Linked DNA regions of Gimesia maris. The protein of the gene in region 1 binds, or shares a complex with, the protein of each later gene. Links are inferred from orthologs where the notes say so. Each region holds a gene or a part of one and is shown on either strand. Other genes may lie near its edges. The genes, in order: yajC and GmarT_RS15935.

What was found.
Region 2: the proteins of yajC (region 1) and GmarT_RS15935 are in contact, whole or in part, in a crystal structure (PDB 2RDD), measured with the Escherichia coli proteins. The link is inferred for Gimesia maris from one-to-one orthologs.

The regions. Positions count from the first base shown.
Region 1 is NZ_CP042910.1:3,254,969-3,260,701, forward strand. What follows is about bases 1,209-3,963. They hold yajC (preprotein translocase subunit YajC), read left to right. Parts: upstream 1,209-2,286; coding sequence 2,287-2,640; downstream 2,641-3,963. Other genes in these bases: tgt (tRNA guanosine(34) transglycosylase Tgt), read left to right, coding at 1,209-2,095; GmarT_RS12130 (protein translocase subunit SecDF), read left to right, coding at 2,752-3,963. Also shown: GmarT_RS12115 (type II secretion system F family protein), read left to right, coding at 1-922; more of tgt, read left to right, coding at 977-1,208; more of GmarT_RS12130, read left to right, coding at 3,964-5,727. UniProt on the Escherichia coli protein: The SecYEG-SecDF-YajC-YidC holo-translocon (HTL) protein secretase/insertase is a supercomplex required for protein secretion, insertion of proteins into membranes, and assembly of membrane protein complexes.
Region 2 is NZ_CP042910.1:4,349,418-4,356,118, forward strand. Bases 1,575-5,297 are described here. They hold GmarT_RS15935 (efflux RND transporter permease subunit), read right to left. Parts: upstream 4,931-5,297; coding sequence 1,775-4,930; downstream 1,575-1,774. Other genes in these bases: rlmB (23S rRNA (guanosine(2251)-2'-O)-methyltransferase RlmB), read left to right, coding at 1,575-1,760; GmarT_RS15940 (efflux RND transporter periplasmic adaptor subunit), read right to left, coding at 5,004-5,297. Also shown: map (type I methionyl aminopeptidase), read right to left, coding at 1-764; more of rlmB, read left to right, coding at 975-1,574; more of GmarT_RS15940, read right to left, coding at 5,298-6,281; GmarT_RS15945 (magnesium transporter CorA family protein), read left to right, coding at 6,489-6,701.

The DNA.
Region 1 (5,733 bases):
GGGTGATCATCGTCTGCAGCAGTCCGTGAATGATATTGTGATGGAATTGAAATCAGGGAATGACGTGACCTCCGCCCTGCAGAAACAGGGGAATTATTATCCGGAACTGATGGTGAATATGATCAGTGTCGCCGAACAGAGTGGTGGTCTGCCGGAGGTTTTGAAGGCACTGGCGGAACATTATGATAACCTGGTACAGATGCGGAAAAATTTCCTGCGAATGATTGCCTGGCCGGTCTTTCAGTTTGTGGTAGCCCTGCTGGTAATCGCGTTAATGATCCTGATCCTGGGATTAATTGCTCAGGGAGGTGCCGCGATTGATGTATTGGGTCTTGGTTTATCGGGACCTTCCGGAGCCATGATCTGGCTGACCTGTACTTTCGGTTCACTGTTTGCGCTCTATGTTCTATATCAGATTCTGGACCGGATGTTCGGTGGGAAACGCTATTTCCACCATCTGTTTCTGAAAATTCCCGTCCTGGGGAATTGCATGCGTTCTTTTGCGATCGCCCGGTTTTCCTGGGCATTTGCTCTGACCCAGCAGGCGGGTATGAATATCCTCGATTCCCTGGAGGCCAGTCTGAAAGCAACGGGTAATGGCGCCTTTATCGCAGCGATTCCCCAGGTCAATGCAGCCATCAATGACGGTGAGCATCTGGCTGATGCACTGGCCGAAACTCGTTTATTTACAGAAGAGTACATCCATATGGTGGATGTCGGAGAAACATCGGGTACGGTACCGGAAACGCTGGAGAGATTAAGTCCGCAGTTTCAGCAGGATGCCCAGCGAAGCCTGACTGCTTTAGCTGCTGTTTTCGGCTGGCTGGTATGGGCCTTAGTGGCTGCATTTATCATCTTTGTTGTCTTCCGCATCGCTTTCTGGTATCTGGGGATATTGAATGATGCGCTCAAGCAGGTTTAAGGACTGCCCGGGCGACGAATTGATTCGATTCTTCTAGTAAACAGAAATACTCTCGTGTCTCACTTTCATTTTGAACTGCTCCATACGGATACTAAAACCTCAGCCCGTGCGGGGCGGTGGCATACTCCCCACGGCATTGTAGATACTCCTGCTTTTATGCCTGTGGGGACACTGGCATCAGTTAAAGGGCTGCTGCCTGACCAGTTGAAGCAGGTGGGTACTCAGCAGGTGTTGGCGAATACCTATCATCTGGCCCTGCGTCCTGGTGCCGAGATCGTGGCCGAGATGGGCGGACTGCATAAATTCATGAACTGGGATGGTCCCATACTGACTGACAGTGGTGGTTTTCAGGTATTCAGCCTGGCTCAACTGACAAAAATGGATGATCAGCAGGTTGCATTTCGCTCACATATCGATGGAAGTCTGTTTGAGCTTTCTCCTGAGAAAGCGGTAAAAATCCAGGAGCAACTGGGGGCTGACTGCATTATGTGTCTGGATGAATGTCCGCCACATGATGTGCCCATGGAAAAAATGCAGGATGCCGTTGATCGTACGACCAAATGGGCTGCCCGCTGTCGTGATGCACAGAAACGTGATGATCAGGCTCTCTTCGGGATTGTTCAGGGAGGAACCGATCAGAAAATGCGGGAACGCTCGGCAGAGGGTTTACTGCCTCTGGAGTTCCCCGGATATGCTGTCGGCGGGTTGAGTGTCGGTGAAAATCCTGAGGATATGTACACTACGCTCGATTTCACCACTCCCATGTTACCTGTTGAAAAGCCCCGATATCTGATGGGGGTCGGCCGCCCTTCCGACCTGATTGAGGCAATTATGAGAGGGGTCGACCTGTTCGATTGTGTGATGCCCACCCGAAATGGTAGAAACGGGATGGCCTTTACCAGCCAGGGACGGGTCAATCTGCGAAATCAGAAGCATGTGAGAGACCCCAGTCCGCTGGACCCCGAGATTGATTCTCCCGGCTCCCGGGACTACAGCCGGGCTTATTTGAGGCATTTATTCATGTCTCGGGAGATGCTGGGGCCAATTTTGATCTCTCTGCATAATATTGCATTTTACCAGAAACTGCTCCGAGATTTGCGTCAGGCGATTCTCAATGATCAAGTTGAGGAGTTTCGGGCGGTTCACCTTGCCCGCTGGAACGCTTCTTTCTAAGATACAGCTTACTTCATTTCAGGATAACTCCTGAAATTGTTTAGGTTTGGGCCAAATCATTCAAAGCGGAAACAGTTTTCTGACTGTGAAGTAACTGCAAAATGCAGTCCCCGGCAGGATGTAGGTTAATCCTAAGTACAGTCAATCAGTTAATTTATGAAGTAATCCAGCATCCACTGGAAGAGAACTTAATGAACAATCTACTTGCGACTCTCTATCTATTTGCACAAGACGCACCAGTAAAAGAAGGGCCAGCTCCTTCTCCCATTCTGCAGTTTCTGCCTTTGATCGCCATCGTTATTTTTTTCTATTTCATCATGTTTCGTCCTCAGCAGAAGGAACGGGCAAAACGTGAAGCGGCTTTAGGTCAATTGAAGAAAAATGACCGGGTGGTGACGATCGGCGGAATCATTGGCACCATTGCCAACATCGCAGAGAATGAACAGGAAGTAACTTTGAAAATTGATGATAATGCAAAAATCAAAGTTCGTCGCAGTGCGATTCAGGGGCCCTATCAGGTTGAAACCAAAGAGACTACCAGTTAGTTTCCAGAGTATAGAACAGACCGTCAGTATCTGACTCGAAGCAGTCAGCGTAATTCTTTAGCGCCGAATGAATCGGCCCGCATAAAACAGTATCGTTTCAGGACTAATTGAATGACAGGGATTGAATTTCACTCAGCAGGTCTTTTCGCTGCGGAAGTGACTGAAAAAGCGCCATCAAGTATCTCAGGCTGGAGTATCATAGCGATTATTCTTGCCGTGTTTGTAGTACCTTTCGTGTTGGGGGTGGTAATTGCCCGCGCACTTAAAATGAAGGACTATGGGAAGAAAATTGGTCTGGTCCTGTTCACAGCTGTGATCGCTGCGACTCCCTTTGTCTGGCAGGTGACTCACGGGCATGACTGGCGCGATGCCATTCGCCTGGGGATCGACCTTGCCGGCGGTTCGAACATGGTCTTTGAAGTAGATGAATCACAGAGTGAAAAAGAGCTCTCTAACGAAGTGATGGATCAGATGGTCGGTGCCATTGGGCGACGTATCAATCCCTCAGGTACAGAAGAAGTCACTGTTCGCAAAGTCGGTCAGAATCGGATTGAAGTCATCGTTCCCGGTGCGGATTCAGAAGACGTCCAGCGAATCAAATCGTTGATTACCCGCCTGGGAAGCCTGGAATTTGCTATTGTTGCCAACCGGAGAGACCGCGATCATGCTGATGAAGTGGCGCGAGCGCTGGAGAATCCCGAGAAAAAAGACATTCGCGATAAAGAGGGACGTGTGGTTGCCAGCTGGCGTGAAGTCAAAGGCGATGACAAATACGAAGGCGTTGATCAGATCGTCGCCCGACCTGTGACTCGCGAAGACGGGACTCAGGGTGAGGAAGTTCTGATTCTGATTGAACCGAATGAAGATCGACGTGTCACCGGGAAATACCTGGTACGGGCCAGCCAGACCACTGACCAGAATGGTGGTCCTGCGGTTCGGTTCGTGTTTAATGCAAAAGGCGGAAGCCTGTTTGGAACGCTGACTTCTAAAAACCGTCCCAGTAAAGATGGATTTGAACGGCATCTGGCTGTGCTGCTGGACGGCAAAGTTCAGTCCGCCCCCAGTATCCGGGATACGATCAGCACCGAAGGGATCATCTCCGGTCGTTTCACTCAGAAAGAAGTGAATGAACTGTTGAATGTATTGAATGCCGGTGCTCTGGAAGTTCCTTTGAAGCCGGAACCTGTTTCTGAATTCTCTATCAGCCCGTTGCTGGGAAGTGATGTCCAGGAAAAAGGGAAACAGGCAATTCTGATTGCCGCTTGCGCCGTGATTATCTTCATGCTGATTTATTATCGGTTTGCGGGGGTCGTGGCGAACATCTGTCTGACGCTGAACCTGCTGCTGGTGATGGGCTGCATGTCGTTTATTGATGCTACGTTTACCCTGCCCGGTTTAGCTGGTCTGGTACTGACGATCGGTATGGCGGTTGATGCGAATGTCTTGATATTCGAACGTATCAGGGAAGAAAAAGCCCGCGGCTCCAGCTTGAGAATGGCCATCAATAACGGTTTTTCCCGTGCTTTCACGACGATTGTTGACGCCAACCTGACCACACTGATTGTGGCTGTAGTGCTGTATATTATCGGGACCGACCAGGTACGCGGCTTCGCAGTCACGTTATTCATCGGGATTGTGATGAGTATGTTCACGGCCCTGTATGTGGGCCGGTTGTTCTTCGATATCTTCGAACGAAAACGCTGGATTACCGATCTGAAAATGATGAGTATTGTTGGTACAACGAACCTCGACTTCATCGGAAAGAAGATGATTGCCGCCTTTTTCTCTGGGGCATTGATTGTGATCGGTCTGATTGTGGTGGTGACGCGTGGCCAGGAAAACCTGGATATTGACTTCACCGGCGGGACCATGGTCACGTTCGAGTTCGAAGACAAACAGGAAATTGACGATGTACGAGGACTGTTGCAGGGGCCATTTGGCAACAGCCTGACAATTGAGCAATTGCAACTTTCAAACGATCCCGCTTCTGAAGGACGTTTCTTCCGTCTGCGAACAACTTTAAATGACGCGGATGCAGGTGATACTAAGACCACGGCAACTAATACGATTCGTGGGAAACTGAATGAAGCCTTCGGTGACGCAGCTCATAAGTTGCGTAAGGTGACCATGGAGTATGGTGACGTCAAAAAGCTGACCGGCAGCGAGGACTCACCGGGTGGTACTGAGGTCTCATTGACTTTCAGTGGCGAAGTGAAAACGTCTACCGTTGATAACTACCTGAAAGAAGCAATTGCAGGTATCACCAATGCTGATGGCTCAGATAAATATGATCGAATTCCTGAATTTCAACTGCAGGGTGTAGCAGACAGCAAGGAAGAGGAAGCGGATAAGCGGTTCAAGAAAATGACCATGCAGGCCGGGCCAGATCTGCTGGAGGACGATTTGAAAACCGCGCTTGCTGCGATGCAGGATGTGATGGCGACAACTGCCATTCTGGATGAAGTGAACAGTTTTGACAGCTCAGTGGCCAGTGAGATGCAGGAATCTGCTTTACTGGCGATGCTGATCAGTCTGATTGCGATTGTGGCTTATATCTGGTTCCGTTTCCAGCGAATTACCTTCGGTCTGGCTGCAGTCGCTGCCCTGGTACATGACGTGCTGGTTGTGCTGGGAATGGTTGCATTGGGTGCTTATCTCAGCGACACGGCCCTGGGGCCGATCCTGGGATTGAATGACTTCAAAATCAACCTGCCTATGATTGCTGCGTTTCTGACGATCGTCGGTTATTCATTGAACGATACCATTGTGGTCTTCGACCGGATACGTGAAGTACGAGGCAAGAATCCCGCATTGACGACCAGCATGGTCAATGACAGTTTGAACCAGACCCTGTCCCGTACCTTGTTGACGTCAATTACCACTTTGATCGTGGTTCTGATCCTCTATGCCATCGGTGGTGAGGGTATCCATGGGTTTGCTTACTGTCTGGTACTGGGTGTGATTGTCGGTACTTACAGTTCGATCTTTATTGCCAGCCCGGTTCTGATCTGGTTGATGAATCGACCTGGTAGTGCCACTGCCCGGGCAACCGAGCAGAGTCAGAAGCGAGCCAGTGTGAGCAACTGACAGAAA
Region 2 (6,701 bases), 1.1 Mb from region 1 along the record:
TTCTGGGTCAGCGTTAAGATTTCCGGTCCCTGTTCGGTCATCAGAATCGTATGTTCAAACTGCGCAGAAAGTTTGTCGTCTTTTGTGCGTACAGTCCAGCCATCATTGCGATCTTCAACTGTTTTCCAGGTGCCGGCATTTAGCATCGGCTCGATGGTAAAACACATTCCCGGCAGTAGCAGATCACGTTCAGAACCTGAGACCGGATAATGGGGAATTCCCGGGTCAGTATGGAATTCACGTCCAATGCCATGTCCCTGGTATTGGCGGACGACTCCGTAACCCAGTTCAGTGGCATAATTGTAGATGGCTTCACCAATTTCAATCACACTGGATTCGGGTTGGATTGTATTGATCGCCAGAAACAGTGAATCAAAGGTAACCTGCACCAGTTTACGTGCTTCATCAGAAACGTTTCCTACCAGAAACGTTTCCGACTGATCGCCATACCAGCCATCGACGATGCTGGTAATATCGACATTGACAATATCACCTTCTTTAAGAACCGTATCATCGGGAATGCCATGGCAGACCACTTCATTGATACTGATACAGCAGCTCTTCGGGAAGCCCATATAACCCAGTGTAGCCGGTGTGTGACCATGAGATACAGTGTACTCATGCACGATTGTATTGATCTCATCCGTGGTGATACCAGGTTTGACATAAGGACGCAGATGATCCATCAGACTGGCATTAAACCGGGATGCGATTCTTAATCGTTCCCATTCGTATGATTTATAGATGATTGGGTTTCCGGACAAAATAACCGCCTCTATGTCAGATGTCAGTAATAAATGATCGGTAATTAGTACAGATTTTAGCGAGAGTTTTCAAACATTCATTGGAATTGTAAGGGCCATCGTCATTTTAATATGTTCAATTCAATACTAAATTGACTCTATCGGCAACTCACGCCGGGATAATCAGGTTCACGGTGATTCATAGAATAAACAAATTGAAAAAGAATTCCTATGGTTGGAAAGCCCTCTAAGTTAAAGAAAAACAAGCCACTGCTGGGAAATCATCAGAAGTGCTGGATCTGGGGTCGCAACGCCGTGCGGGAAACCTTGTTCGCTGGTTTCTGGCCGATGTATGAACTGCACCTGTCTGATCATTTAAAATCAGAAGAAATCGAGCAGTTGGAACAACAGGCTGCACGATCAACCATTCCTGTTTTCATTTCAACTGATAAAGAACTCACACAAAAATGTCGTGCCAGTGATCACCAGGGAATGATCGCTAAAATGGCACCGTTTCCTTATACATCGATTGAATTATTCAATCAACAGGAAATCACTTCCCCCCTCTTTCTGATCCTGGATCGAATTCAGGATCCGTTCAATTTCGGAGCAATCATCCGCTCTGCCGAGATCATGGGTGCGGACGGAATTTTTTCAGGAACGCATGAGCAATGTGAAGTCACCAGCCTGGTCTGTCGCACATCGGCGGGTGCAGTGAATCATGTTCCACTGGTACAGGCAACGGACCTGGTTTCCCTCTGCCGTGACTGGAAGCAAAACGGGATCAACATTGTGGGAACCGCCATGCAGGCTTCAGAGAAGTTAAACGATTATAATTTTCAGCAGCCGACGGCAGTCATTGTAGGTAACGAAGGAACCGGAATCAGTCCCGAGCTACAGGCGGAGTGTACGCACCTGGTTCGTATCCCGCAACAGGGTAAGACGGAATCCCTGAATGTCGCGGTTTCTGCCAGTATTTTGCTGTACGAAGCAAGTCGTCAGCGCAATTTCAGTTGAGTGCAACTCAAAGTTTAACCCGCTGGTGGTACTTCCGCAGTTCCTTCTTCGGCAGGAATGTTTTGTGGCCCCATGAACCACTCACTCATTTTCTGAATGATGACATACATGACGGGGACCATAAACACTCCAAACAGTGTGGCCGCAGTTAGACCAGCCACCACAGCGGTTCCCAGTGCCTGTCGACTGGCGGCACCGGCGCCCGAGGCAATCGCCAGTGGGATGGCACCCAAAATCGCACTGAAAGCAGTCATCAGAATCGGACGGAATCGCAGGTGACAGGCTTCAATTGCTGCATCGGGAATGGATTTCCCAGCCTCACGCTGCAGTTTGGCAAATTCCACAATCAGAATCGCATTTTTACTCGCCAGTGCGATCAATAACACAAAGCCCACCTGGGTGTAGATATTATTATCCAACCCGCGCAACATCGTGGCGAAGATCGCACCAAAGATCCCCAGTGGTACGGAGAGAATTACCGAAAGCGGAATCGTCCAGCTTTCATACTGGGCACATAAAAACAGATACACAAATACAATCGCCATCGCGAAGATGAATGGCGCCATGTTACCTGCTTCAATCTGCTGGTAGGCGATGCCTGTCCATTCATATCCAAATCCCTCAGGCAGAATCTCGTCACACAGTTGCTCCATCCGGGTAATGGCCTGACCAGAGCTGTATCCAGGTGCAGGATTACCAGTGATGGAGGCCGTTGGGTACAGATTGTAATGATCGACTTCCTGTGGTCCTGCGGAATCATCAACTTTGACCAGCGTATTGAGAGGCACCATCGTGCCTCTTTTATCCCTGACTTTTAACTGGCCTATGTCTGAGACCTTACTGCGATAATTTTCATCTGCCTGAACCATGACTTTGAAGACACGATTGAAGATGTTGAAATCGTTTACATAGGTCGATCCCAGATCAGCCTGAAGCGTATTAAAAACAGCATCCAGCGGTACTCCCATTTTGATCGCTTTTTCCCGGTCAATATCCAGATAGATCTGGGGGACGGTCGCACTGAAATTGGTATTGAGACCTGTCACGACGGGATCCGCATTGCCACGATCCATCAAATCGGTAACGGACATCTGTAAAACATCCATTCCAGCGGAATTCTTATCCTGAATCTGTATCTGGAAGCCTCCTGCATTCCCCAGCCCCTGAATGGCAGGCGGAATAAACGGGAAGGAAATGGATTCCTTTATTTGAGCCAGTTCCACGTGCAGCTTTTTGACCAGAGCGAACACATGCAGATCGGGAGCCTGGCGTTTACTCCAGTCTTCCAAAGCGATGATTGTCGTTGAGTAATTGGATGCATTCGAATTATTCAGAATCGAAAACCCGCCCATCGTGATCACATGCGTCGCTGATGGCAGATCAGCCGATATTTTATTAATTCGATTTTGCACTTCCCGTGTTCGATTCAGAGACGCTCCATCCGGCAACTGTGTATTAATGAAGATATAGCCCTGATCCTCATTCGGCAGGAAGCCTCCGGGCACGGATACAAACCCCACCCCGGTAGCAGCAAAGATTGCTACCAGTGGAATGATCATGATAAATGCGTGTCGCACAAAGGATTTCACAAATCTCATGTAGAAATTCTGCGAACGATCAAAGCACCAGTTAAATCCTCGGAAGAAAAACCCCCGACGTTCCTGGGTCTCTCGTAACATGAATCCACACATTGCCGGGCTCAGGGTGAGTGCACAAACTGAAGAAAACAGGGTGGCAATCGAAATCGTTAGAGCAAACTGCCGATACAGGCGACCGGTAATTCCCGGCAGGACCATGGTCGGCACGAATACCGCCAGCAGCACCAGTGTCGTCGCGATCACCGGCCCGGTAATTTCCATCATCGCAATTTCTGTTGCTTTTTTCGGTGAGCACTTTTCGGTATCCAGGATACGCGTCACGTTTTCGACAACCACGATCGCATCATCCACCACGATCCCGATCACCAGCACGATACCAAACAGTGAAAGCGTATTGATCGTATATCCCATCGCCAGCATCACCGCCATGGTCCCCAGCAATGACACTGGAATCGTAACCGCGGGGATCAATGTGGCTCTGAAATCCTGTAGAAAGACAAAGATCACGATAAATACCAGCACCAGCGCCACAATGAGTGTTTTTACCACTTCATCAATCGATGCTGTCACAAATTCAGTCGAGTCGTAAGGAACTGAATATTCCAGTCCCTTGGGGAAATCTTTGGAAAGACGTTCGAGGACTTTCCGGGACTGTTCTGCGACATCCAGTGCATTGGCACCGGGTAGCTGGTAGATAGCGATCAGCGCCGCAGGTTTACCATCCAGTTGAGAGTAACCGGAATAACTCTGTGCACCGAGTTCCACGCGGCCGATATCTTTGATGCGCGTGATCTGTCCTTCCTGGCCAGTCTTGACAATGATATCTTCAAATTCATCTGCACTGGACAGACGGCCTAATGTTGTCACTGTCAGCTGAAAGTCCTGATCTTTGGGACTGGGTTCCTGCCCGATTTGACCAGCGGCCACCTGAACGTTCTGTTGACGCAAGGCGTCAACCACGTCGGTCGTCGTGATATTCCGCGTATCCATCTGGTTGGGATCCATCCAGATTCGCATCCCGAAATCAAGAGCATTCACGACGTTTACGTCACTGACCCCGCTGATACGCGCTAATTCATCATTAATATTGATCGTCGCGTAATTGCTCAAATAGAGTCCATCGAACGTTTCATCAGGTGAATTCAACGCGACCACCAGTGTCATGTTCGTGGACTTTTTCTGAGTGGTAACTCCCTCGCGTTTTACATCTTCAGGCAGGGATGGATTGGCAATCGCCACCCGGTTCTGAACCAGTACGTTGGCCATATCCAGATCGGTCCCCACATCGAACGTCACGGTTAAGGTCATATTTCCGTCACTGGTACTGCTGGAAGACATGTATAACATGTTCTCCACCCCGTTGACCTGCTCTTCAATGGGAGTCGCGACTGTGTCTGCGACTACTTCCGCATCAGCCCCCCGATAAGTGGCCGTCACCGCGACAGTCGGCGGGGTAATATCAGGAAATAATTCCACCGGCAGCAGAGGCAATGCAAGTGCCCCAACAATGGCAATGACAATCGAAACCACGCTGGCAAAAATCGGATGATAGATAAAAAACCGGGAAAACATCGTCGTCCGTTTCGTTATTTTTAGAGATCAGAAATACAACCCAGATAAAATCACTTCGCGTACTGCAAATTCTTTATCTGGAGCTGGATTTCGGGTCAGGCTGAGTATCGCCGGCTTTCGCGTCTGTTTTTACGGGCTTCTGTTGAGCTGATTCGGAAGCCGCAGAATTGTTGGTAATCGTAACGGGACGACCTGGTCGTGCACGTTGCAGGCCTTCATAGATATACTTCTCACCCGGCTCGATTCCTTTCAGAATCACCCGCATGTTATCTTCCATCTGACCGATTTCAACGGGCCGTTTCTCGACCATGTTTTTCTCACCAACAACCAGCAAATATTTACCTGCCAGATCGGTACCGATCGCTACGTCATGGACCAGAACTGCTCCCGGGATGGGATTTCCAGGAACACGCACACGAACGTAGACACCGGGATAAAGTAACCTGCGTAGATTTTCGTCTTTGTTTTTTTCAGAATCATTCCCCGGGACAGTCTCCTTATTCTGCTGCCCGGCAGCTTTCGTTTGATCAGAATCCTGTGCAACAGGTCCTGGGACTTCAGGATTCGGGAGCTTTGCCCGTAATTGAATCGTCCCTGTTCCGGGATCGACCTTGTTGTCCCAGAAATCAACGATTCCTTCGTGTGGGTAGCCCTCTTCATTAGACAAACCGACGTAAACCTTAATGGGATTCGGCCCGCCGGGGTCTCGGCCGTTTTTTAAAGCATTCAGCAGAATTCGTTCGCTCACATCGAAATACACATAAATCGGATCCATAGTTACAATCGTTGTCAGAAGTGTATTCTCTCCAGACCCTACCAGGTTACCGGCATCGACCAGGTTGCGACTGACGGAACCACTGATCGGTGCGCTGATGCTGGTATATCCCAGGTTGATTTTTGCCTGTTCGATATCTGCTTTGGCACCATCCACTGCCGCCTGCGCCCGTTCCTTGTCCGCTCTCGCATCATCGACATCCTGGGGAGTAACAGCCTGTTTTTTTAACAATATCAAATTACGTTCCAGAGTTGCCGTAGCGTCGATTAATTGAGCATTGGCTGCTTCCAGCGCTGCCTGGGCTTTATCCAGTGTTGCCTGATATTGATTGCGTTGTATTTCAAACAGTAACTGACCTTCCTTCACTTCCTCGGAAGGAGTGAACAGAACTTTTTCCAGAATTCCATCGGCGCGTGCCCGAATATCAACTGATGCGATGGACGCCAGCGTTCCCGTGAAGTCCTGATTAAAAATCACAGTCTTCTGCACAGGTTCCGCCACCGTCACCGCCGGGGGCTTCATCTGGGGAGGTGGAGGCGTAGAATTACATCCAAACAAAAGAATCAGGGGAAACAAACAACAGGGAATTCTCAGATCAAACAAGCGAGTGGGCAATAGGTTCACAGTTCTCCCTTTAAATCTCGAACAAGACCTGCATGTCTTGAAGAATCGACGAATCTTAGCAGCTACCAATTCACAAGGACTGGATTAACAGGCATACTACTAATAAAAACACCTGAATTGCAATTGTCATTTCCCCGAAAAAGAGACTGGATCGTAAAGATGCATGAATCTTCACTATTGCCGTCCACCTGGAATGTACCAGCAGAATTTAGAGACCGCATGGGAAAACAGGTTGGTCGTCAACGTACCATGATTGCAGAAGGGCATGCACTGATCATTTTACATGCCCCACCCCATCCGGACGACATGAACCGGAAAGGACGATTTTTCTGGCGCGAACCTGATGGCACCTGGCATGCATCGGAATTTAAA